4 regions of the Pseudomonas sp. GW822-FHT02G04 genome follow, and region 1 is predicted to be linked to each of the others. Evidence: predicted binding sites of a transcription regulator. Region 1 holds the regulator's gene; each other region holds the start of a gene.
The links. The regulator FliA, encoded in region 1, starts transcription of late flagellar genes. The targets are predictions, from matches to a motif close to CTAAAGTTTNNNNNNNNNNNGCCGNTAA.
Positions count from the first base shown of each region.

Region 2: flgM (flagellar biosynthesis anti-sigma factor FlgM) is a predicted target of FliA. The motif match lies at 3,315-3,342, and genes of this name have one in related genera.
Region 3: AC1RO5_RS15960 (methyl-accepting chemotaxis protein) is a predicted target of FliA. The motif match lies at 1,953-1,980, and genes of this name have one in related genera.
Region 4: AC1RO5_RS08710 (methyl-accepting chemotaxis protein) is a predicted target of FliA. The motif match lies at 3,663-3,690, and genes of this name have one in related genera.

Region 1 covers NZ_JBXANU010000022.1:8,388-13,646, forward strand. Annotated here, with positions in the region: gene flhF (flagellar biosynthesis GTPase FlhF) at 1-1,244, shown strand, start outside; gene fleN (flagellar synthesis regulator FleN) at 1,361-2,191, shown strand; gene fliA (RNA polymerase sigma factor FliA) at 2,188-2,928, shown strand; gene AC1RO5_RS23140 (chemotaxis response regulator CheY) at 3,096-3,467, shown strand; gene AC1RO5_RS23145 (protein phosphatase CheZ) at 3,489-4,277, shown strand; gene AC1RO5_RS23150 (chemotaxis protein CheA) at 4,315-5,259, shown strand, end outside.
Region 2 covers NZ_JBXANU010000019.1:11,031-16,289, forward strand. Annotated here, with positions in the region: gene AC1RO5_RS21325 (MFS transporter) at 67-1,449, shown strand; gene AC1RO5_RS21330 (flagellar brake protein) at 1,601-2,347, opposite strand; gene AC1RO5_RS21335 (flagella synthesis protein FlgN) at 2,436-2,903, opposite strand; gene flgM (flagellar biosynthesis anti-sigma factor FlgM) at 2,952-3,278, opposite strand; gene flgA (flagellar basal body P-ring formation chaperone FlgA) at 3,447-4,208, opposite strand; gene AC1RO5_RS21350 (chemotaxis protein CheV) at 4,290-5,222, shown strand.
Region 3 covers NZ_JBXANU010000011.1:82,097-87,355, forward strand. Annotated here, with positions in the region: gene AC1RO5_RS15960 (methyl-accepting chemotaxis protein) at 1-1,910, opposite strand, end outside; gene AC1RO5_RS15965 (16S rRNA (uracil(1498)-N(3))-methyltransferase) at 2,130-2,837, opposite strand; gene tatC (twin-arginine translocase subunit TatC) at 2,834-3,628, opposite strand; gene tatB (Sec-independent protein translocase protein TatB) at 3,625-4,065, opposite strand; gene AC1RO5_RS15980 (twin-arginine translocase TatA/TatE family subunit) at 4,076-4,354, opposite strand; gene AC1RO5_RS15985 (phosphoribosyl-ATP diphosphatase) at 4,379-4,711, opposite strand; gene hisI (phosphoribosyl-AMP cyclohydrolase) at 4,704-5,105, opposite strand; gene ubiB (ubiquinone biosynthesis regulatory protein kinase UbiB) at 5,197-5,259, opposite strand, start outside.
Region 4 covers NZ_JBXANU010000005.1:29,246-34,504, forward strand. Annotated here, with positions in the region: gene fapA (functional amyloid chaperone FapA) at 1-334, opposite strand, end outside; gene AC1RO5_RS08700 (AAA family ATPase) at 682-1,206, opposite strand; gene pnuC (nicotinamide riboside transporter PnuC) at 1,203-1,766, opposite strand; gene AC1RO5_RS08710 (methyl-accepting chemotaxis protein) at 1,900-3,534, opposite strand; gene AC1RO5_RS08715 (undecaprenyl-diphosphate phosphatase) at 3,830-4,660, shown strand; gene AC1RO5_RS08720 (DUF1294 domain-containing protein) at 4,657-5,085, shown strand; gene AC1RO5_RS08725 (MmcQ/YjbR family DNA-binding protein) at 5,092-5,259, opposite strand, start outside.

The sequences.
Region 1 (5,259 bases):
TCATTGGCAATCGCCGGATCGCCGGCGGTGTCGAGCTGACGGCTGCCCTGGATTACAAATTGTCGGCGCTGGCCCCGCGTGTTCCGAACATGGAACTTGAGGATGAGCTGCGCAAGACCCAGTCGCGGATCGTCACCGCCCAGGCTGAACTGAGCCTGCGCGGCGATGGCGAGAGCGACAAGACCACCAATCGCCAGTTGTTCGCCGGCCTGCCGTTGACTGCCGCCGAACCGCTGATCGAACCGGCGCTGGCCGAACCTCGGCGTCCGGCTCCCGCGCCTGCTGCGGCGACCGGTGTCGACCCGCGTGCGTTCGACTCGATGCGTTTCGAGCTCAACAGCCTGCGTGAACTGATGGAAGTGCAGCTGGGTTCGCTGGCCTGGAATCAGCTGCAAGGCAGCCGTCCGGCCCAGGCCAACCTCTGGCGTCGCCTGCAACGCATCGGCTTGTCCGGCCCGTTGTCGCGCGATCTGCTGGCACTGATTACCGACATTGAAGAGCCTCGTCAGGCCTGGCGCATGTTGCTCGCGCACCTGGCGCGGATGATCGCCACCCCGGAAGTCGAGCCACTGGAAGAGGGCGGCGTGATAGCCATGGTCGGCCCGGCCGGCATGGGCAAGACCACCACGCTGGCCAAGCTCGCGGCCCGTTACGTGCTCAAGTACGGCGCGCAGAATATCGCGCTGGTGAGCATGGACAGCTACCGCATCGGTGCTCAGGAGCAGCTCAAGACGCTGGGCCGGATCCTCAACGTGTCGGTGACCCATGTCGACCCGGGTCAATCCCTGGTGCAGGCGCTGGAGCCGCTGCTGCGCAAACGCGTGGTGCTGATCGATACCGCCGGCCTGCAGGCCAGCGACCCGGCACTGCGCATGCAGCTCGAAAGTCTGGCCGGGCGCGGCATCAAATCAAAAAATTATCTGGTTCTGGCAACCACCAGCCAAAAACAGGTTCTAACCGCCGCTTATCACAGTTACAAACGCTGCGGCCTCGCCGGCTGCATCCTGACTAAACTGGATGAAACGGCAAGTCTGGGTGAGGTGTTGAGCCTGGCGATCAGTCATGAGTTGCCGGTGGCTTACCTGACCGATGGTCCGCGGATTCCGGATGATTTACATCTGCCACGTCGTCATCAGTTGGTCAGTCGCGCCGTTAGCGTGCAAATGCAGGAAGAACCCAGCGAAGAAGCCATGGCTGACATGTTCGCTGATATTTACCACAGCCCGACCAAGCAGGTTGGCTGAGGTGTTAATGAACAGTTTTTGTACCTACATCGATGGTCTGCCATGCATTGTTCCGATGGTGAACGCGCAGCCAGTAATGTGGCCTCCGTCTAAGTAAGACAAGGTAAAGAAATAACATGGGCAGCATGCATCCCGTACAGGTGATCGCGGTGACCGGCGGCAAAGGTGGCGTCGGGAAGACTAACGTGTCAGTGAACTTGTCCCTGGCTCTAGCTGAGCTCGGCCGGCGCGTCATGCTGCTGGATGCCGATCTGGGGCTGGCGAACGTCGACGTTCTGTTGGGACTGACACCCAAACGCACGCTGGCCGACGTGATCGAAGGCCGCTGTGAGCTGCGCGACGTGCTGTTGCAAGGGCCTGGCGGTATCCGCATCGTCCCGGCCGCCTCCGGCACCCAGAGCATGGTTCATTTGAGCCCGGCCCAGCATGCCGGCCTGATCCAGGCGTTCAGTGACATCGGCGACAACCTCGACGTATTGGTGATCGACACCGCTGCGGGCATTGGTGACTCGGTAGTCAGCTTCGTGCGCGCCGCGCAGGAAGTCTTGCTGGTGGTGTGTGACGAGCCGACCTCGATCACCGACGCCTACGCGCTGATCAAACTGCTTAACCGCGACTACGGCATGAACCGCTTCCGCGTCCTGGCCAACATGGCGCAGAGCCCGCAGGAGGGCCGCAACCTGTTCGCCAAGTTGACCAAGGTCACGGATCGCTTCCTCGACGTCGCCTTACAATACGTCGGTGCGGTGCCTTACGACGAAAGCGTGCGTAAGGCCGTGCAGAAGCAACGCGCGGTGTATGAAGCCTTTCCGCGTTCCAAGTGCGCCCTAGCGTTCAAGGCCATTGCGCAGAAAGTCGATACCTGGCCGCTGCCGGCCAACCCGCGTGGGCACCTGGAGTTTTTCGTCGAGCGCCTCGTGCAACAAACGGCAGGACCCGTGCTATGACAGCCAGCGGTTACAACCTCTACAAGAAGTCGGCACGTGACGCGCAGTACGAGCTGATCGAGCGTTACGCGCCACTGGTCAAACGCATTGCCTACCACTTGCTGGCGCGTCTGCCGGCCAGTGTCCAGGTCGAAGACCTGATCCAGGCCGGGATGATCGGCCTGCTTGAAGTATCAACCAAATACGACGCCAGCAAAGGCGCGAGTTTCGAGACGTACGCGGGCATTCGAATCCGCGGCGCGATGCTCGATGAAGTGCGCAAGGGGGACTGGGCGCCACGTTCGGTCCACCGCAATACCCGCATGGTCAGCGACGCGATTCGCTCGATTGAAGCTAAAACCGGCCGTGACGCTAAAGATCACGAAGTTGCGGCCGAACTCCAATTGAGTCTCGACGATTATTACGGGATTTTGAACGACACCCTGGGCAGCCGGTTATTCAGTTTCGACGATCTGTTGCAGGACGGCGAACACGAAGGGCTGCATGAGGATGGCGCGAGTGCTCATCTCGAGCCGTCACGCGATCTGGAAGATGAACGCTTCCAGGCGGCGCTGGCGGACGCGATTGCCAATTTGCCGGAGCGTGAGCGACTGGTGTTGGCGCTGTACTACGACGAAGAGTTGAATCTCAAGGAAATCGGTGAGGTCCTGGGGGTCAGTGAATCTCGGGTCAGCCAGTTACACAGCCAGTGCGCGGCCCGTTTGCGGGGGCGTTTGGGGGAGTGGCGAGCGCGCTGAAGGCAGTGTGGGGACACTGCGAATGGAGCTGGTGTGGTGTTGAACCGTACCGGTCTCGATCTGTTGTGCTCCAGACCGTCATTGAGTGCTTTGCCGGATTGATTGAAATGGCGCGTCCAGGTGCTGGGCGCGTTTAAGACTGCTTGGAGGTCGAATTGGACAAGAACATGAAAATCCTCATCGTTGATGACTTCTCAACGATGCGGCGGATCATAAAAAACCTGTTGCGTGACCTTGGGTTCACCAACACCGCCGAAGCCGATGACGGGCTGACCGGGTTGCCGATGCTGCAAAGCGGTAACTTCGATTTTCTGGTTACCGACTGGAACATGCCCGGTATGACCGGCATCGACCTGCTTCGTGCGGTGCGCGCTGATGAAAGGCTCAAGCACCTGCCGGTGCTGATGGTGACCGCCGAAGCCAAGCGCGAGCAAATCATCGAAGCGGCCCAGGCCGGTGTTAACGGCTATGTGGTCAAACCCTTCACAGCCCAGGCGTTGAAAGAAAAAATCGAGAAGATTTTCGAACGCATCGGCTGATGTACTGCGCACGGGGGAGCTATGGAGCATAACGAATCTTCACAGGGCGATTTCGAGTCGACCCTGAAAAAACACGCGGTCGAACTGGTCGACAGCCTTGAAAAAGGCAAGTTTGGCGACGCTGTGCAACTGATCCATGAGCTCAACCAGACCCGTGACCGCGGCCTGTATCAGGAAGTGGGCAAGCTCACCCGCGAGCTGCATAGCGCGATCGTCAATTTCCAGATTGACCCGCACATGCCGCAAGCCGAGGAAGTGTCTCAGATCACGGATGCCACCGAGCGCCTGTCCTATGTGGTCAAGCTGACCGAGGCCGCGGCCAACCGCACCATGGACCTGGTGGAAAACGCCACGCCGCTGATCAACAGCCTGAGCGATGAAGCCCAGGCGCTGAGCACGGATTGGGGACGGTTCATGCGTCGCGAAGTCGGGGCTGAAGAGTTCCGCGAACTGGCCCGGCGGGTCGATGGTTTCCTGACACGCAGCTGTGAGGACAACCGCGTCGTGTCGAGCAACCTCAACGACATACTGCTGGCCCAGGATTACCAGGACCTCACCGGTCAGGTGATCAAGCGTGTGACCCAATTGGTCACCGAAGTTGAAAGCAACCTGCTCAAGCTTGTACTCATGGCCAGTCACGTAGACCGCTTCGCGGGTATCGAACATGACCGTGAAGCGATGCTGGCTGAAAAAGATCCACAAAAACATCTCTCTCAGGGTGAAGGTCCGCAGATTCATGCCGATAAAAGAGAAGACGTTGTGTCCGGTCAGGACGATGTGGACGATTTGCTATCCAGTCTTGGATTTTAGTTTTTTGGGTTTTTAGACCTGTAGGAGCACCCCCTTAATGAGCTTCGGCGCCGATGAAGAGATCCTTCAGGATTTCCTGGTTGAGGCCGGCGAGATTCTAGAGCAACTGTCCGAGCAGCTGGTCGAGCTGGAAAGCCGACCTGATGATGCGGACTTGCTCAATGCAATTTTTCGCGGTTTTCACACTGTAAAAGGGGGCGCCGGCTTCCTCCAGCTCAACGAGCTGGTGGAGTGCTGTCACATCGCCGAGAACGTGTTCGACATCCTGCGCAAGGGGGAGCGTCGCGTCGACTCGGAACTGATGGACGTGGTTCTCGAAGCGCTGGACGCGGTGAACAGCATGTTCAGCGAAGTCCGCGAACGCAGCCCGATCACGGCTGCCACGCCTGAGTTACTCGCGGCGCTGGCCCGTCTGGCCGAGCCGCAAATGGAAGCCGCACCGGCACCGGTCGCTGAAGTGGTTGAAGCTCCGGTCGCCGAAAGCGAATCGGGCGACATTACCGATAACGAATTCGAACAACTGCTGGACTCGCTGAACGCCGTCAAGGCCCAGGCCGAGGCGCCCGTAGCCGCTGCGCAGCCTGTTTCGCAGCCTGCCGCCGATGCAGCAGCCAGTGACGAAATCACCGATGCCGAGTTCGAGTCGTTGCTCGATCAATTGCACGGCAAAGGTCAGTTCGCCGCCGATGCGGTGGCCGCAGCGCCCGCCGCACCGGCTGCTCCGAAAGCCGCCGGCGACAGCTCCGACATCACCGACGACGAGTTCGAAGCACTGCTCGACCAGCTGCACGGCAAAGGCAACTTTGCGGTCGATGCCCTGGAATCGGCAATCGCTTCGGCGCCAGCCCCGGCTGTGCCAACCGCCGCTGCGGCCGGTAGCGATCTGATCTCCGATCACGAATTCGAATCGCTGCTCGACGAATTGCACGGCAAGGGCAAGTTCACTGAAGTGGGCACTGCTTCGGCTGTTGCTGCAGTGTCG
Region 2 (5,259 bases), on a different contig from region 1:
CCGTCGCCATCGGGCTATCGTTGTCGATAGCCCGATACTCACTGCAAGGAGCCGCTCGGAACGCCGATGCGCCAAATCCTGAAATCCTTTCGAGGACTTTATTTCGCCTCGCTGATGATGTTGATCGGCTCGGGCCTGTTGAGTACTTACCTTGCCCTGCGCCTGGCGGCCGATAAGGTCGACAGCCTGTGGGTCGGCGCGTTGATGGCGGCCAACTATTTCGGCCTGGTGCTGGGCGGCAAGATCGGCCATCGGCTGATTGCCCGGGTCGGGCATATTCGAGCTTATTCAGCCTGCGCCGGGATCGTCGGTGCGGCGGTGCTGGGCCATGGCCTGGTCGACTGGCTGCCCGCGTGGCTGTTCCTGCGGGTGATCGTTGGCCTGGGCATGATGTGCCAGTACATGGTGATCGAAAGCTGGCTCAATGAGCAGGCAGAAGCCAAGCAGCGTGGCGTGGTGTTCAGCGGCTACATGATCGCTTCGTACCTGGGGCTGGTGTTGGGTCAGCTGATTCTGGTCATGCACCCGGGCCTGGGCCTGGAGCTGCTGATGCTGGTCGCGTTGTGTTTCGCCCTGTGTCTGGTGCCGGTGGCCCTGACCCGGCGGATTCACCCGGCGCCATTGCACCCGGCGCCGATGGAGCCGCGCTTCTTCATCAAACGCGTGCCGCAGTCACTCAGCACAGTGTTGGGGGCGGGGCTGATCGTCGGTTCGTTCTACGGCCTGGCGCCGCTGTATGCCTCCCAGCAAGGATTGTCCACCGAGCAGGTCGGTCTGTTCATGGGTAGCTGCATTTTTGCAGGCCTGGTGGTGCAGTGGCCGTTGGGGTGGCTGTCGGACCGCTACGATCGGGCGCTGTTGATCCGCAGTTTTGCGTTTAGCCTGGCACTGGCCGCGTTGCCGCTGGCGATCATGCAGCAAGTGCCAATAGAGGTGCTGTTCATCGCCGGGTTCCTCTGCTCGTTGGTGCAGTTCTGCCTGTACCCGTTGGCGGTGGCGTTTTCCAACGACCACGTCGAGGGTGATCGCCGGGTGTCGCTGACGGCCATGTTGCTGGTGACCTACGGTGTCGGCGCGAGTGTCGGACCGCTGGTGGCCGGGGTGCTGATGAAGTTGTTCGGCAGTCACATGCTCTATGCCTTTTTCAGCTTCTTTGCGCTGGTGCTGGTGTGGCGAATCCGTCCGAAAGCGGTGACCAATCTGCATCAGGTGGACGATGCCCCGCTGCATCACGTGGCCATGCCCGACAGCATGTCGAGTTCGCCACTGGTGGCGTGCCTTGACCCACGTGTCGATGAGCAGGTGGTGCAGGATCAGATGCAGAATCCGGTCAATCCGGAGCCTGACCAGGAGCCGGATGCCGAGCCCGAATCGGAAGCTGAAATCGCTACGGAATCTGAAGACCCTGACACCGGACGCGAGCAAAGTTTTACCGAAGCGAGGCCTTGATGGCCGGACACTGATCTCCCTGTAGGAGCTGCCGCAGGCTGCGATCTTTTAAGATCAAAAGATCGCAGGCTTCGCCAGCTCCTACAAAAGCATCCAAAAAAAACGGGCAGTCACCGCTAGGGACTGCCCGTTTTTTTATTGGCGGGGTGTATCAGAAGTCGTCTTTGTCAAAGCGTCGCGCTTCACGCTGAAGCTGATAGACGAACCGCTCGACCTGCCGTTGCACCAGGCCGCTCATGTTGTGAAAACGCACGCCGGCGAAGGTGGTGTTGATCTTTTCTTCAAAGTGCAGGTAACGCAGCTCCACCGGTGCAGTCATGCTGCCGAAGGGCAGGGCGGCGATGAAGCGGTCGTAGACCTGGCCCAATTGCAGCCTGGCGGTGATGTCGCCTTCGAAGCGCAATTTGCAGCCGGTGGCGGAGATGTCCAACAGTTTGCCGCTGATGGGCGATTTGAGTTTCTCACCCCCCAGCTCGACATTGACCAGTTGTGCCAGCTTCAACGCAGCGCGGAAAGCATTGCGGCGCTGGTGGTAAACCACCTCATCGGGCAGCGTGCCACGGTAGCAGCGGCCATCGCCGGACTCGTCAATGGTCAGCGGGCCATTGCTTTCCCAGGCGATGCGCACGCCGTCGTGGAAGCCTTCGACCTTGAACGGTTCGCCGGCCAGCAGAAAGCGTTCGCCGTCGCGCGGGATCATTTCGTCCAGGGCGATCATGTTGCTGTCACGGTCGACGTCCACCAGATAACTCTGGAAGCGCTGGCTGCGCTCGTGGAACGTGATGATCAGCGGGTCATGGCTGTCTTGCAGCTGACGCAGGTTGCTGGAGATTTCCAGGGGCGTGGTGAGCACCTTGGGTGGCTGCGGAGCATCTTCCGCGCTTAAGGCATTGAACACGGGGTATCAATCTCCAGACAAATATGACTACTAGCCGGCATTCTGCCAGCATGTTGCGTGTCTTGATAGGGCGTGCTCATCGAAAGGCTCAAGCCTGACTGAGCGGGCGTGGCTTGGCGAGCTTGGAGGTTGATCCGCGGGCGTCGTAGAGCGCTGGCGGCTCGCCGCCGGTGAGGATTTTCAGCTGGTTGGCCGTGGCGGCCTGCTGCACCAGAATCGACTGGCCATTGTTGACATTGGCGGCCTGGCACTGGGCCAGGAGGTCGGTCAGCACGTCGCTCTGTTCCAGCAACCGTTCGCCAATGCTCGACTGGCTAGCGAGTTGCTCCAAGCCCTGGCGATTGGTCGGCAGGTTGAGGCTGACGAGGATTTCACTGCGCTTGCGGCCATGCTGTTCGAGCAGAATGATCAATGCCTGTTTATGCGCCAGAATTTCTTCGAGCAGTGGCATGTCGCGACCGTGCAAGGCGAGGGACTCGGTTTGCAGCAGCTCCAGCAGTTGTTGCGCCGGGGCAAAGTCGTCGATGATCAGTTGCAGTAAATGAGTGTCGTGCATGGCTGGCCTTGGGTTTTAAGCGTCCAAAAGCCTGGCGCGGGCCGTGGCCTAGCGCTGGGCTTCGAAATTTAGCAGTTTGCTGGCTACACGGTTGCTGTCGACTTTATAGCTGCCATCGGCAATCGCTGCTTTCAACTCGGCCACGCGGGCGTTGTCGACGGCAGGCTGATCGCGCAGCTTGTCAGTGACCTTCTGCAACTGTTGAGCCTCATTGCTGAGGTGTACCGATTCCCCGCTTTTGGTGGTACTGGCCTGTTCGGCCGGGGTATTCAGCGGCGCGGATTGGCCGGCTTCGGCGGTTTCCTTCGCAACGCTGGTACGTGTACTGCCCGTAAGTGACGAGGAGCTGTTTAAACGACTGAAATCGATGACCATGACAAAAAACCTCTGGATATTTGGACGCTTGCCATGTTTTCGGCGATTTCCCGAAAAACTTTAGGCCCATTTATCAAATGAGCTCGCATGCGCCAGCGCATGCCCTGCATGCGGCACAGTTTAGGCAACCGCCAGGCGGTGCGCCATCACTTCACACACCCAGAGCCCTTACATGGCCACTTCCACCTGGCCCGGCGCTGTGACTTGCGCCTTGATGACCCGCTGGGAGTTAAGGTTTTTGACGCGAATCTGTTCGCTCAGGCCGCCGTTGGACAGCGCTTCACCCGGCATGCGCACACTGAGCGTACCACTGCGGGCGGTAATCACCACCTGGTCGCCCTTGCGAACCACTTCCGCCTGTTCGAGATGTACCAGGGTGATGATCTGGTCGGCGACCATTGGTCGGGTAAGTTTTTGCCCGATCGCCTGATCGACGGAAGTCAGAAACCCCTGATTTATCAGGCTGATATCACGCTCGCGCAGGGTTACGTCCTGAGGTTCGATAATCCCTGTGCGCTTGAGCGGACGAGTGGTCGTCACGATGTCGCGAAACAGCTTCACTTGAGCGGGCACGAAGACGGTCCAGGGCGAGGCGCCATCGCAGCGAACCTTGACCGTGACCCGTCCCAGAGGCCTTGCCGGGCTCTCGAGGGTGGCTGTCAATTCCTTGTCGCACATTGGCATGCGCAGGCGCGGATCGAGCTGGTTGACCTGGATTTCGTAGCGACCTTGCGTTTGACTGGTGGCCAGATAGTCCTCTACGGTGAATTCAAGAAAGCCCTGGGTGACGCCGATAAGCATGTCAGGCAAGGTAACCGTATCAGCAAGGGCAGGGCTGCCAGCGTTGAACAGGCAAGCGGCCGACATCGCGCAGAGCAATCTGCGGCAGGTTGATGTCAGGTGTCGGAAAAATGTCGGTTCTGTGTTCATAAGAGTTAAAAAGCAAGCGCCGTGCCGTTTCGTGATGAATGTGCGTCGCAACACACTTAGCGTTGGTGTAGGAGTCTGGGCATGGCTGGTGTAATGGATTCGGTGAACCAGCGCACACAACTGGTAGGGCAGAATCGCCTTGAGCTGTTGTTGTTCCGTCTCGACGGCCAGCAGCTGTATGGGATCAACGTGTTCAAGGTTCGCGAGGTGCTGCAATGCCCCAAGCTGACCCTGATGCCCAAGTCCAGTCCTGTCGTGTGCGGTGTGGCGAATATTCGGGGGGCAACCATTCCGATTCTGGATCTGGCGATGGCGACCGGTGCCGGTCGGTTGCTGGACCAGAGCAATCCCTTCGTGATCATCACGGAGTACAACACCAAGACCCAGGGTTTCCTGGTTCGGTCGGTGGAACGCATCGTCAACATGAACTGGGAGGAGATTCATCCGCCACCCAAGGGTACGGGGCGCGATCACTACCTGACGGCTGTGACTCGGGTCGACAATCAGTTAGTCGAAATCATCGACGTCGAGAAGGTGCTGGCGGAAGTGGCGCCGACACCGGAAGCGATTTCGGTGGGCGTGGTCGATGTTGAAACCCAACACAAGGCGCTCTCTTTGCGCGTATTGACGGTCGATGACTCGTCGGTGGCGCGCAAGCAGGTGACCCGTTGCCTGCAAACGATCGGTGTCGACGTGGTGGCGTTGAACGACGGCCGGCAAGCGCTGGATTACCTGCGCAAGCTGGTCGACGAGGGCAAGAAGCCGGAAGAAGAGTTCCTGATGATGATCTCCGACATCGAGATGCCGGAGATGGACGGGTACACCCTGACGGCCGAGATCCGCGCCGACCCGCGCATGCAAAAGCTCCATATCATCCTGCATACTTCGTTGTCGGGTGTGTTCAATCAGGCGATGGTCAAGAAGGTCGGTGCCGATGACTTCCTGGCCAAGTTCCGTCCTGATGACCTGGCATCCCGGGTAGTCGACCGGATCAAAGCAGCAGATAACAGCTAGGGGCCTTTTGCCCCTGGCGGTCAACACGATTTAAGAG
Region 3 (5,259 bases), on a different contig from region 1:
TTGAACCTGCCCACCAGCATCTGCAAATGCGTCCCCAACCGCGCCAGCTCGACGCTGGAGGCCGCGGTTTCTTCGCTGGCGGCCGAGGTCTGCTCGGACACGTCTCGCACGTTCAGTACGCTGCGGTTGATCTCTTCGGCCACTGCGCTCTGTTGCTCGGCGGCAGCGGCGATCTGCTGGTTCATCGACTGGATCGCCGACACGGTACGGGTGATGCTTTCCAGCGAGCCACCGGCACGGCGAGTCAGTTCGACGCTGCTGTCGGTCAGGCTGCGGCTGTTGTCCATGATGGTCGCGACTTGCTGAGTGCCGGTTTGCAGGCCGACGATCAGCTCTTCGATTTCTTCGGTGGACTTCTGGGTGCGTTGGGCCAGGCTGCGGACTTCGTCGGCGACCACCGCAAAGCCACGCCCGGCTTCACCGGCGCGAGCGGCTTCGATGGCGGCGTTGAGCGCCAGCAGGTTGGTTTGCTGGGCCACGGATTTGATCACGTCGAGCACGCTGCCGATCTTGTCGCTTTCGCGCTTCAGATCGCCCATGGCGGCAGTGGAGTTGCCGACTTCGAGGGCCAGGCGCTCGATCTGGGCGATGGCTTCGCCGACCACCCTGTCACCCTCGCGGGCCTGCTGGTCGGCGGCGACGGCGGCTTCGGACGCTTCCTCGGCATTGCGCGCGACTTCCTGCACGGTGGCGGTCATTTCGTGCATGGCGGTGGCCACTTGATCGGTTTCGACCTTCTGGCTGTTGACCCCGGCGCTGGTCTGCTCGGTAACGGCAGACAGTTCTTCAGCGGCGCTGGCGATTTGGGTCACGCCGTCGCTGATGCCGCCGATCAGTTCTCGCAGGCCCAGGGTCATGCTCTGCATGGCGCGCTGTAGTTGGCCCAGTTCGTCCTGGCGTTCAGAAATCAGGTTGTGGCTCAGGTCGCCCGCGGCGACACGCTCGGCTACTTTCAGGGTCTGGCTCAGGGGAATGACGATCTGGCGGGTGATGGCCCAGGCCGCGAACAGACCAAAGGCCGACGCGAGGACGGTGGCCATCAGCAGCAGGTTTTTGGCATGCGCCGTATCGGCGTCACGCACGGCGGTTTGCGAGGTGGTGAGCTTTTTGCTGACGTCGAACAGAATGTCGCCCTGGGCGCTCATGCGTTTGAAGGCGGCAGCGCTGGCGACCTGGGAGTCGCGGAACTGGCTGACCGCCGCGCGATAGGCTTTGAGCGAGTCGGTCGCCTGTTGCAGGTTGGCGATGTGCTGCTCCGGCAGTTTGGCTGGCAGGCTTTCGAGGTTTTTCAGGGCGTTGTCGATGGCGTCCAGCGCTGGCTGCTCGGCCTCGGGTTTGCCGCTGTAGGTGTAGCCGCGGACCTGGAAGCGCGCTTGCTGAATCAGTTTGCTCAGGTCGATCACACTGTTGAACTGGGTGACGCTGTCGCCCTGCAGCATGGATTTTTCGACTCCGGCGACGCGGGCCACGGCGTTATCGGCGGTGGCGCCCAGTTTGCTGCGAGCATCTTCGCGAGCGGCGGTGGCCTGGGTCAGGTCGGCGAAGGCGCGTTTGTACTCGCTGATGGCGGCCAGTTGCTGGTCGAGCAATGCCACGTCGCCAGGTTGCTCGATCAGCGTGCGGGCGGTTTTCAGGCCGGCATCGAGTTTGCCGATCAGCTCGTTGACGGCGCCCGGGCCTTGTTCGCCACGGCGCATGTCGTAGTCCAGACGGGCCAGGCGCAGGTCTTTGGTCAGCTCATTGAGGCTGGAAATAAACCCGAGCGTGTCGCCACGGCTGATCACACCGCTCAGGCCGGTCCAGCCGGTGAAGGTGATCAACAAGGTTAGAAGCAGCACCAGACCGAAGCCGACACCCAGTTTGCGATTGACGCTTACGTTTCCAAGTTTTTCGGCTAGCCAACGGTACATGCTGCAACTCCCCTCGGACCATTAATCGGTTTTATGGGGACTGTATCGGCAGGCAGGCTGGAACCTGTAGGTGAGCAAACACCTGTGGCGAGGGAGCTTGCTCCCGCTCGGCTGCGAAGCAGTCGTAAAACCGGTGAATGCGGTCTTGCTGGAAAAAAGCGGTGGCCGCTTCGCGCCCAAGCGGGAGCAAGCTCCCTCGCCACAGGGTAAGTGTCTGGGTTAAAACAGACGCGAGAGCAGCGCAGTGACGGCGGTTTCGACCCGCAGGATGCGCTCGCCAAGTTGCACCGGTTGCAGGCCAGCCTTGGCCAGCAGGTCGATTTCGTAAGGAATCCAGCCGCCTTCGGGGCCGATGGCCAGGGTCACGGGTTCGTCCAGGCCACGAGGGCAGGGCGGGTAGTGGCCGGGATGGCCGACGAGACCGAGGGTGCCTTCGGTGATCGCCGGCAGACGATCTTCGACAAAAGGCTTGAAGCGTTTCTCGATCACGACTTCCGGCAGCACGCTGTCCCTGGCTTGTTCAAGCCCCAGGATCAATTGCTCGCGAATCGCTTCAGGTTCCAGGAACGGGGTTTGCCAGAAGCTCTTCTCGACGCGATAGCTGTTCACCAGCACGATTCGCGGCACACCCATGGCGGCCACGGTCTGGAACACCCTGCGGAGCATTTTCGGGCGTGGCAGGGCCAACACCAGGGTCAGTGGCAGCTTGGTCGGTGGCGGTTGATCGAGGGTGACGCGCAACTCGGCTTCGTCAGCGTCCAGGCGCAGTACTTCGGCGGCACCCATCAGCCCGCCGATACGTCCGACGCGCATGCTGTCACCCACTTCACAGCGGTGGACTTCCTGCATATGAGTCAATCGGCGATCGCGCAGGATCGCCCGGTCGGCCGCAATGAAGTCGGCCTCCTCGAGGAGCAGCAGGTTCACGCTTGGGTCGCTGGCGGCTGGTCGTTGTGATCGTCAGCCGGTTTTTCGTCCAGGTGCTCACTGCGTTTGCTGATCAGGCTGCCGAACAGGATGCCGATCTCGAACAGCAACCACATCGGTACGGCCAACAGCGTCTGCGAGAAGATGTCCGGCGGGGTCAGGATCATGCCGACCACGAAGCAACCGATGACCACGTACGGACGGATTTTCTTCAGGTAAGCGACGTTGACCACGCCGATCCACACCAGCAGCACCACGGCCACCGGGATTTCGAACGCCACACCGAAGGCGAAGAACAGCGTCATGACGAAGTCGAGGTAGCTGGTGATGTCGGTCATCATTTCCACGCCGGCCGGGGTGGCGGCGGCGAAGAACTTGAAGATCAGCGGGAACACCAGGAAATAGGCGAAGGCCATGCCGGTGTAGAACAGCAGGATGCTGGAGACCAGCAACGGCACGGCGATGCGCTTCTCATGCTTGTACAGGCCTGGCGCGATGAAACCCCAGATCTGATGCAGGATCACCGGGATTGCCAGGAACAGCGAGACCATCATGGTCAGCTTCAGCGGCGTCAGGAACGGCGACGACACGTCAGTGGCAATCATCGTCGCGCCGGCCGGCAGGTACTGGCGCAGCGGCGTGGAGACGAAGGTGTAAATCTGCTGGGTGAAGGCGAACAACCCGGCGAAGATAATGAAGATCGCCGCTACACAGCGCAGCAGACGGGTGCGCAGCTCGGTGAGGTGCGAAACCAGCGGCATGTGCTGGTCGTTTTCGGGGAGATCGCTCATGGGGCTCGCGGCGGCAAAGTGGTGTCGTGAGGCGCCGGCGTTGTCGGCGCGGCGGCAGGAGCAACAGGTTCTACTGGAGCAATAACCGGTGCTGTTTCAACGGTTTTCACCGTTTCAGTCGGCGTAGTCTCGGCCGCCGGCGCATGAATCGTCGGCGTGGCTACAGGTTCCACCGGTGTTGGCTCCTGCTGAGTCGGCGTGAAAATCTTCCGCGCCTCCTGCTCCAGAGACAGAATGTGCTCGTTGTGCAGTTGCCGGCGAATCTCGTCGGCACCGATTTCACGTTCAACTTCCTGTTTGATCGCGTTGAAGCTGCGCTTCAGCCGCCCGACCCACAGGCCAGCGGTGCGCGCAGCACCCGGCAGGCGCTCGGGGCCCAGCACCAGCAGGGCGACGAGGCCGACGAGCAGCAGTTCAGAGAAGCTGATACCAAACATTAGTCAGTGCTCACGAGTCTTTGCGGATCGGCTCTTCGACTTTTTGCGCCTGCACGTCGATGGTGTGCGGCGGGTTCACAGACGTTGTGGCCTGTGGCTGGGTCGGCGGAACCGGTTGGGCCGGAGTCGCAGTCGGGTCGGCCGGTTTCTCTTCGTCGTTCATGGCCTTGCGAAAGCCCTTGATCGACTCGCCCACGTCAGTGCCGAGGTTTTTCAGTTTCTTGGTGCCGAACACCAGCACCACGACAACCAGGATGACGATCCAGTGTTTCCAGTCAAAAATGCCCATGTTGCGTTCCTCTCTAATAATTATTCAGGCGGACGGACGCGAGGCTTTCTCGGCGTGTCCGGACAGACCGAAGCGACGGTCCAGTTCATCGAGCACAGCCTGTGGATGTTGCCCCAGCTGGGCGAGCATGACCATGCTGTGGAACCACAGGTCGGCGGTCTCGTAGATCACATCGCTGCAGTCACCGCTGATGGCGGCATCCTTGGCGGCAATGATGGTTTCGACCGACTCTTCGCCGACTTTTTCCAGAATCTTGTTCAAGCCCTTGTGGTACAGGCTGGCGACATACGAGCTGTCGGCGGCGGCGCCTTTGCGCTCTTCCAGCACCTGGGCCAGACGGGTCAGGGTGTCACTCATGAGTATGTCCTGCGGAGTAAATGGCGTGCGGGTCTTTGAGCACCGGGTCGACGGTTTTCCAGTCGCCGTTCTCGAAGACGCGGTAGAAGCAGCTCTGACGGCCGGTATGGCAGGCGATGTCGCCGATCTGCTCGACCATCAGGATGATCACGTCAGCGTCACAGTCCAGGCGCATCTCATGCAGGGTTTGCACGTGGCCGGACTCTTCGCCCTTGCGCCACAGCTTGCCACGGGAACGTGACCAGTAAATGGCACGGTTCTCGGCGGCGGTCAATTGCAGTGCTTCGCGGTTCATCCAGGCCATCATCAGGACGCGTCCGGTCTTGTGATCCTGGGCAATCGCGGGCACCAGTCCATCGGCGTCCCACTTGATCTCGTCCAGCCAGTTTTTCATCTTCGACTCCGACAGCGGGCTCTACTTCAATAGTTGAGGCCAATGTTCAAATTCAGCGTTCAAACAGTGTGCCAGCCGATGATCCAACTGGCTATCGGCGAACGACCAGATACAAGCCGATCGCCACCATGATTCCGGCGGGCCAATGCCCCAG
Region 4 (5,259 bases), on a different contig from region 1:
TGGGGTTGGTGATGACACTGAGGCTGCCGGGTACGCTGGCACCGTTCTGATTGATGTTGTTGCTGATGGACGAACCGCTGGCCACGCTGGCGAACTCACCATCGCTCAACTCGGTGTTGCTGAGTGTCGTGTTGACACGATCCGAAGGGTTGGCGTTGACAGTGATCGGGTAGGGGTCTTTCTGGAATGGCGGTCTGCCGATGGTGTGAGGTTGCACATCGCGAGTGAGCACGATGACGCCATTGCCTTCAGCCTGAACGTCAAAACTGAGTACCGAGACGGCGGCACATCCGAATAGCAACAAGCGTGTAAAGCCTTTATGAAAAGTCCCCACGACGGCGATTCCTTCTGTTGTGCGCTGGCCCTAATCAGCGTTGTGAAGGTGATAGCGAAAGCCGTGCCGGTTTTTGATAACTGTTTTGATTCAACGGGTTATCGAGCAAGGAAGACGGATCGATGGTTGAGCTGTTTCAGGCCTGAGACAAAATCTGGAGCTGCAACGGGGAAAAAGCGGGATAGAGCTCTGGATCCATGGTTTGCGCTGTGATGTATCAGCGCATTAACACATGGCATGACAGGATGATGAACGACGCTTAAACGGGTGGTTCGAGAGCAAAGGTGTGTTTCAGAAGCGGACGCATTTGCAAAATTACCGCAACAAATGCTAAGGCCGGATACAGGTCAGCGCCCAAGCAGCAGAGTGACGGCCTGCAACGCTTGGGCTCGGCGTTCTGCCCAGTCACCCTGGATCACTTGAACAGGTTGCCGATGCTGCTCCAGCCACGCCTGAGTCGCGTTGAAAAAAGCCCGGCGTTGATCCAGCTGCGGCTGACACCGCTGGCCATCGTCGGTCCAGTCGACAAGTTCAGGCGACAACAGCAAGTGTAAGTCGTAATGCCGGGCCAGCAGCGCTTGTTCGAGCCAGGCCGGGCAATCGCTGAACAGGGTTTGGCTCCAAAGCATGTTGCTCAGCAAGTGCGTGTCGAGAATCAGCAATTGTGGCGCAAGGGCGCGGGCATCATCTTCCCATTGCAACTGGCCGCGGGCGATCTCGGGGATATCCGCCAGGCAGGTGTCCCGTGCCTCCTGTTCAATGAACCAGCGCACGTATTCGCCCACCAGAACACCGCCGAATTGCCGTTGCAGTTCGGCGGCCAGCCAACTCTTGCCACTCGATTCGGGCCCCGTGAGCACCAGCACTTTCATGTGCGCAACGCCGGGTCGGCGCGCCACGTCCGCCAGCCTTGCACCGCCAGCAGGGCGAAAACCCCATAGAGGGCGGCGGTCAGGTACAGCTCTTTGTAGATGAACAGGCCGACGAAGATCACATCCAGCGCGATCCACAGCGGCCAGCATTGCAGGCGTTTTTGCGCCATCCATAACTGCGCGACCAGGCTGAAACCGGTCAACGCGGCATCGAGCCAGGGTTGGGCGGCATCGGTCCAGTGAGCCATGGCGGCCCCCAGCAGCAGACTGCCGAGCGCGCCGACGGTCAAGCCCAGCGCGACGGATTGGCCATCGAGCTGGCTGACGTGCCGCCCGTCATGCGTCGCGCCCGCGCGGGTCCACTGCCACCAGCCGTAAAGCTGCAACGCGGCGTAGATCACTTGCAGCAGCATGTCTGAATACAGCTTCACCTCGAAAAAGATCCAGCTATACAGCAGCACCATGACCAGACCGATCGGCCAGCACCAGGGGTTCTGTTTGACCGTCAGCCAGACGGCAATCACACCGAGGGCGGCGGCAAACAGTTCAAGCCCGGACATGGAGGTTCCTTGGGGAAGACGAAAAGGGGGGGAGGATTGTAGCGGCAGGCGCTGCCAAGTAGAACCGGCTTGCGCGGTCCGGTGTAGCAGCTGCCGAACGCAGCCTCGCAGGCTCGGCAGCTGCTACAAGTGATCAGACCCGAAACTGCTTGAGCAACCCGTTCAACTGTTCGCTCAATTCCTTGAGGTGAACGCTGGCCACGCTCGACTGCTCGGCCGCCAATGCCGTGCTGTGGGACAACCCGGCGGCCTGGGTGACGTTCTGATTGATGTCTTCCACCACATGCGCCTGCTGCAAGGTTGCGCTGGCAATCGAGGCGTTCAAACCGTTGAGGTTGCGCAAGGCCTGGCCGATGGCATTCAGGCTGGCACCGGCCAGACCGGCCTGCTCGATGGTCAGTTGCGAGGCACGGCTGCTGTCGCCAATGACCTTGACCGCCGCCTCGGAATGGCTTTGCAGGCGTTCGATCATCGACTGGATTTCTGCCGTCGACTTCTGGGTGCGCTGGGCCAGCAGGCGCACTTCATCGGCGACCACCGCAAACCCTCGACCTTGCTCACCGGCCCGGGCGGCTTCGATGGCAGCGTTGAGGGCCAGCAGGTTGGTTTGCTCGGCGATGGAACGGATCACTTCCAGGACACTGCCGATTTGCGTGCTTTCGTCGGCCAGCGTACGAATCACTTCGACGGCTTGATCGATGGTCGACGACAGCTTGTCGATCTGCTGCAGGCTGCCATCGATATTGATCTGCCCCTGCTGCGCCTGAGATTCGGCATCGCGCATTTCACTGGCCGCGTGCTCGGCGTTTTTCGCCACGTCCTGCACGCCGTAGGTCACTTCGTTGATCGCGGTCGCCACCAGTTCCATTTGCTGGGACTGCTGCTGGCTACGTTGCTGGGCTTGCGCGGCGTCGTTGCCCAGTTCGCTGGAAGACTGGCCCAGCGCACCGGCGGACACTTGCAGCTGACTGATCACCAGGCGCAGTTTGGCGGTAAAGGCGTTGAAGTGCCGGGCCAGTTGCGTGACTTCGTCCTGGCCGTGGGTATCGAGGCTGCGGGTCAGGTCGCTCTCACCACTGGCGATGTTGGCCATGGCGTTCACGGTTTCCTGCAGCGGGCGCACGATGCTACGGGCAATCATGATCACCAGCAGCGCCATGATCAGGGCAATCACCAGGCCGACGAAAGACGCCTTCCAGACCTGCGCATTAAACTCGGCCTGCATGTCATCGATGTACACGCCCGAGCCGATCACCCAACCCCAGGGCTCGAACAGTTTGACGTAGGAGGTTTTTTCCACCGGCGCACTGGCGCCCGGTTTCGGCCAGCGATAGTCGACCATGCCGGCGCCCTTGGCCTTGGCAATGGCGACCATTTCGTTGAACAGCGCAAAACCGTCCGGGTCGCGGATCGTCGAGAGGTTCTGGCCTTCAAGTTTTGGATTGGTCGGGTGCATGACCATGACCGGCGTCAGGTCGTTGATCCAGAAATAGTCATTCTGGTCGTAGCGCAAACCACGCACGGCGGTCAGTGCCTGCTGTTGCGCGGCGGCGCGGGTGAGGGTGCCGGCGGTTTCCAGGCCGTGGTAGTAGGTCAGGATGCCACTGGCGGTCTGCACCACATGCTGGGTCTTCTGGGCCTTGGCCTGATAGAGATCGTCGTGAATCTGCTTGAGCATCAACGCGCCCAACGTCAACAGCATCACCACGGCCACGATCAAGATAAGCCACAAGCGTCGGCTGATCGACACACTGCGTAAGCTGTTCATAACGCTGTTACTCCGTTTTCTTGTTCTTGTCATAAACGATCGCCAGCATCGAACCACACTTTGCCGATCGGGGCCTATCCGACTCAGGTCTTATTACGCGGCAGCGTAAATGAGACTTGTCTGATAGGATTTCGGCCCCGCGCGGAAAAACCTGAGTCCAAGTCGATTTTTCACGGAATTTTTACGGTTTTGTGTGGATCTTGTGCGCGCGGGGTTTCAGCGGACGCTGATCGCGAATAACGCTCTACAAATTATTAACGGGGCATGCCTGGGGGCATGGCTTCTTGGGGGAATGATGGATCTTTGGACAGCCTTTCAGGCATTGATTTTAGGCGTTATAGAAGGGCTGACCGAGTTCTTGCCCATTTCCAGTACCGGGCACCAGATCATTGTGGCGGACCTGCTCAACTTCGGCGGCGAGCGGGCGATGGCCTTCAACATCATCATTCAGCTCGGCGCGATTCTGGCGGTGGTCTGGGAGTTTCGTCGCAAGATCCTCGACGTGATCATCGGTTTGCCGACGCAGCCCAGCGCTCGACGCTTTACCGCGAACCTGTTGATCGCCTTCATGCCGGCCGTGGTATTGGGGGTGATTTTCGCCGACCTGATCCACAAATACCTGTTCAACCCGATCACTGTGGCCAGCGCATTGGTCGTGGGTGGGATCATCATGTTGTGGGCTGAACGTCGGCAGCATGTCGTGCATGCCGAAAGCGTCGATGACATCACCTGGAAAGAAGCCCTGAAAGTCGGTTTCGCCCAGTGCCTGGCGATGATCCCGGGGACCTCGCGTTCCGGTTCGACGATTATTGGCGGTTTGCTGTTCGGGTTGTCGCGCAAGACGGCCACCGAATTCTCGTTCTTCCTCGCCATGCCAACCATGGTCGGTGCGGCGGTGTACTCGGGCTATAAATACCGCCATCTGTTTGTACCGGCTGATTTCCCGGTGTTCGCCATCGGCTTCGTCACCGCGTTCATCTTCGCAATGATCGCCGTCCGGGGCCTGCTCAAGTTCATCGCCAGCCACAGCTACGCAGCGTTCGCCTGGTATCGCATTGTGTTCGGCCTGGTGATTCTGGCGACCTGGCAGTTCGGTTGGGTCGACTGGACCGCGGCCAAGCCATGAGCGATTCCGCCGCACGCAACAACCCCGGGCGCAAGTCCGGGGGAGCGATTCAGAACCTGCGGTTGAAATTGCTGGTGTTCGCGGCGCTGTGCGCAGTGCCGTTGTTTGGCTCGGTGTCGCTGTGGCTGCGAGGGGTGTCGCTGATTCCCCTGGCCGCCTACGGCATCGTCAGCGTGCTGGCGTTTTTGCTGTATTGGAGCGATAAGCACAAGGCCCGCGCCGACAGCTGGCGCACGCCGGAGAACGTGTTGCACGCGGTGGAACTGGCGGGCGGTTGGCCGGGGGCCTTGCTGGCCCAGCAAGTGTTTCGGCACAAGACCCGCAAGGTTTCGTTTCAACTGGTGTTCTGGCTCATCGTGCTGATGCATCAGGTGTTCTGGATCGACCAGCTGTTTCTGGGTGCTCATCTGTTCGCGCTGTTTTAAAGCCGTTTAAAGCAGCAAGCCGACCTGCGTGCGCTTGGGCAACTTGCTCACCACCAGTTGGTGGGAACGTTGCAGCAAGCCTTGCAGCTCTTCGGTGCCCAGCGGGTAGGGCGTTTCCATGATGATCCACTGCGCCCGGGCCAGATACGGCGCCGGGTGAATGCCCGGTCGGTC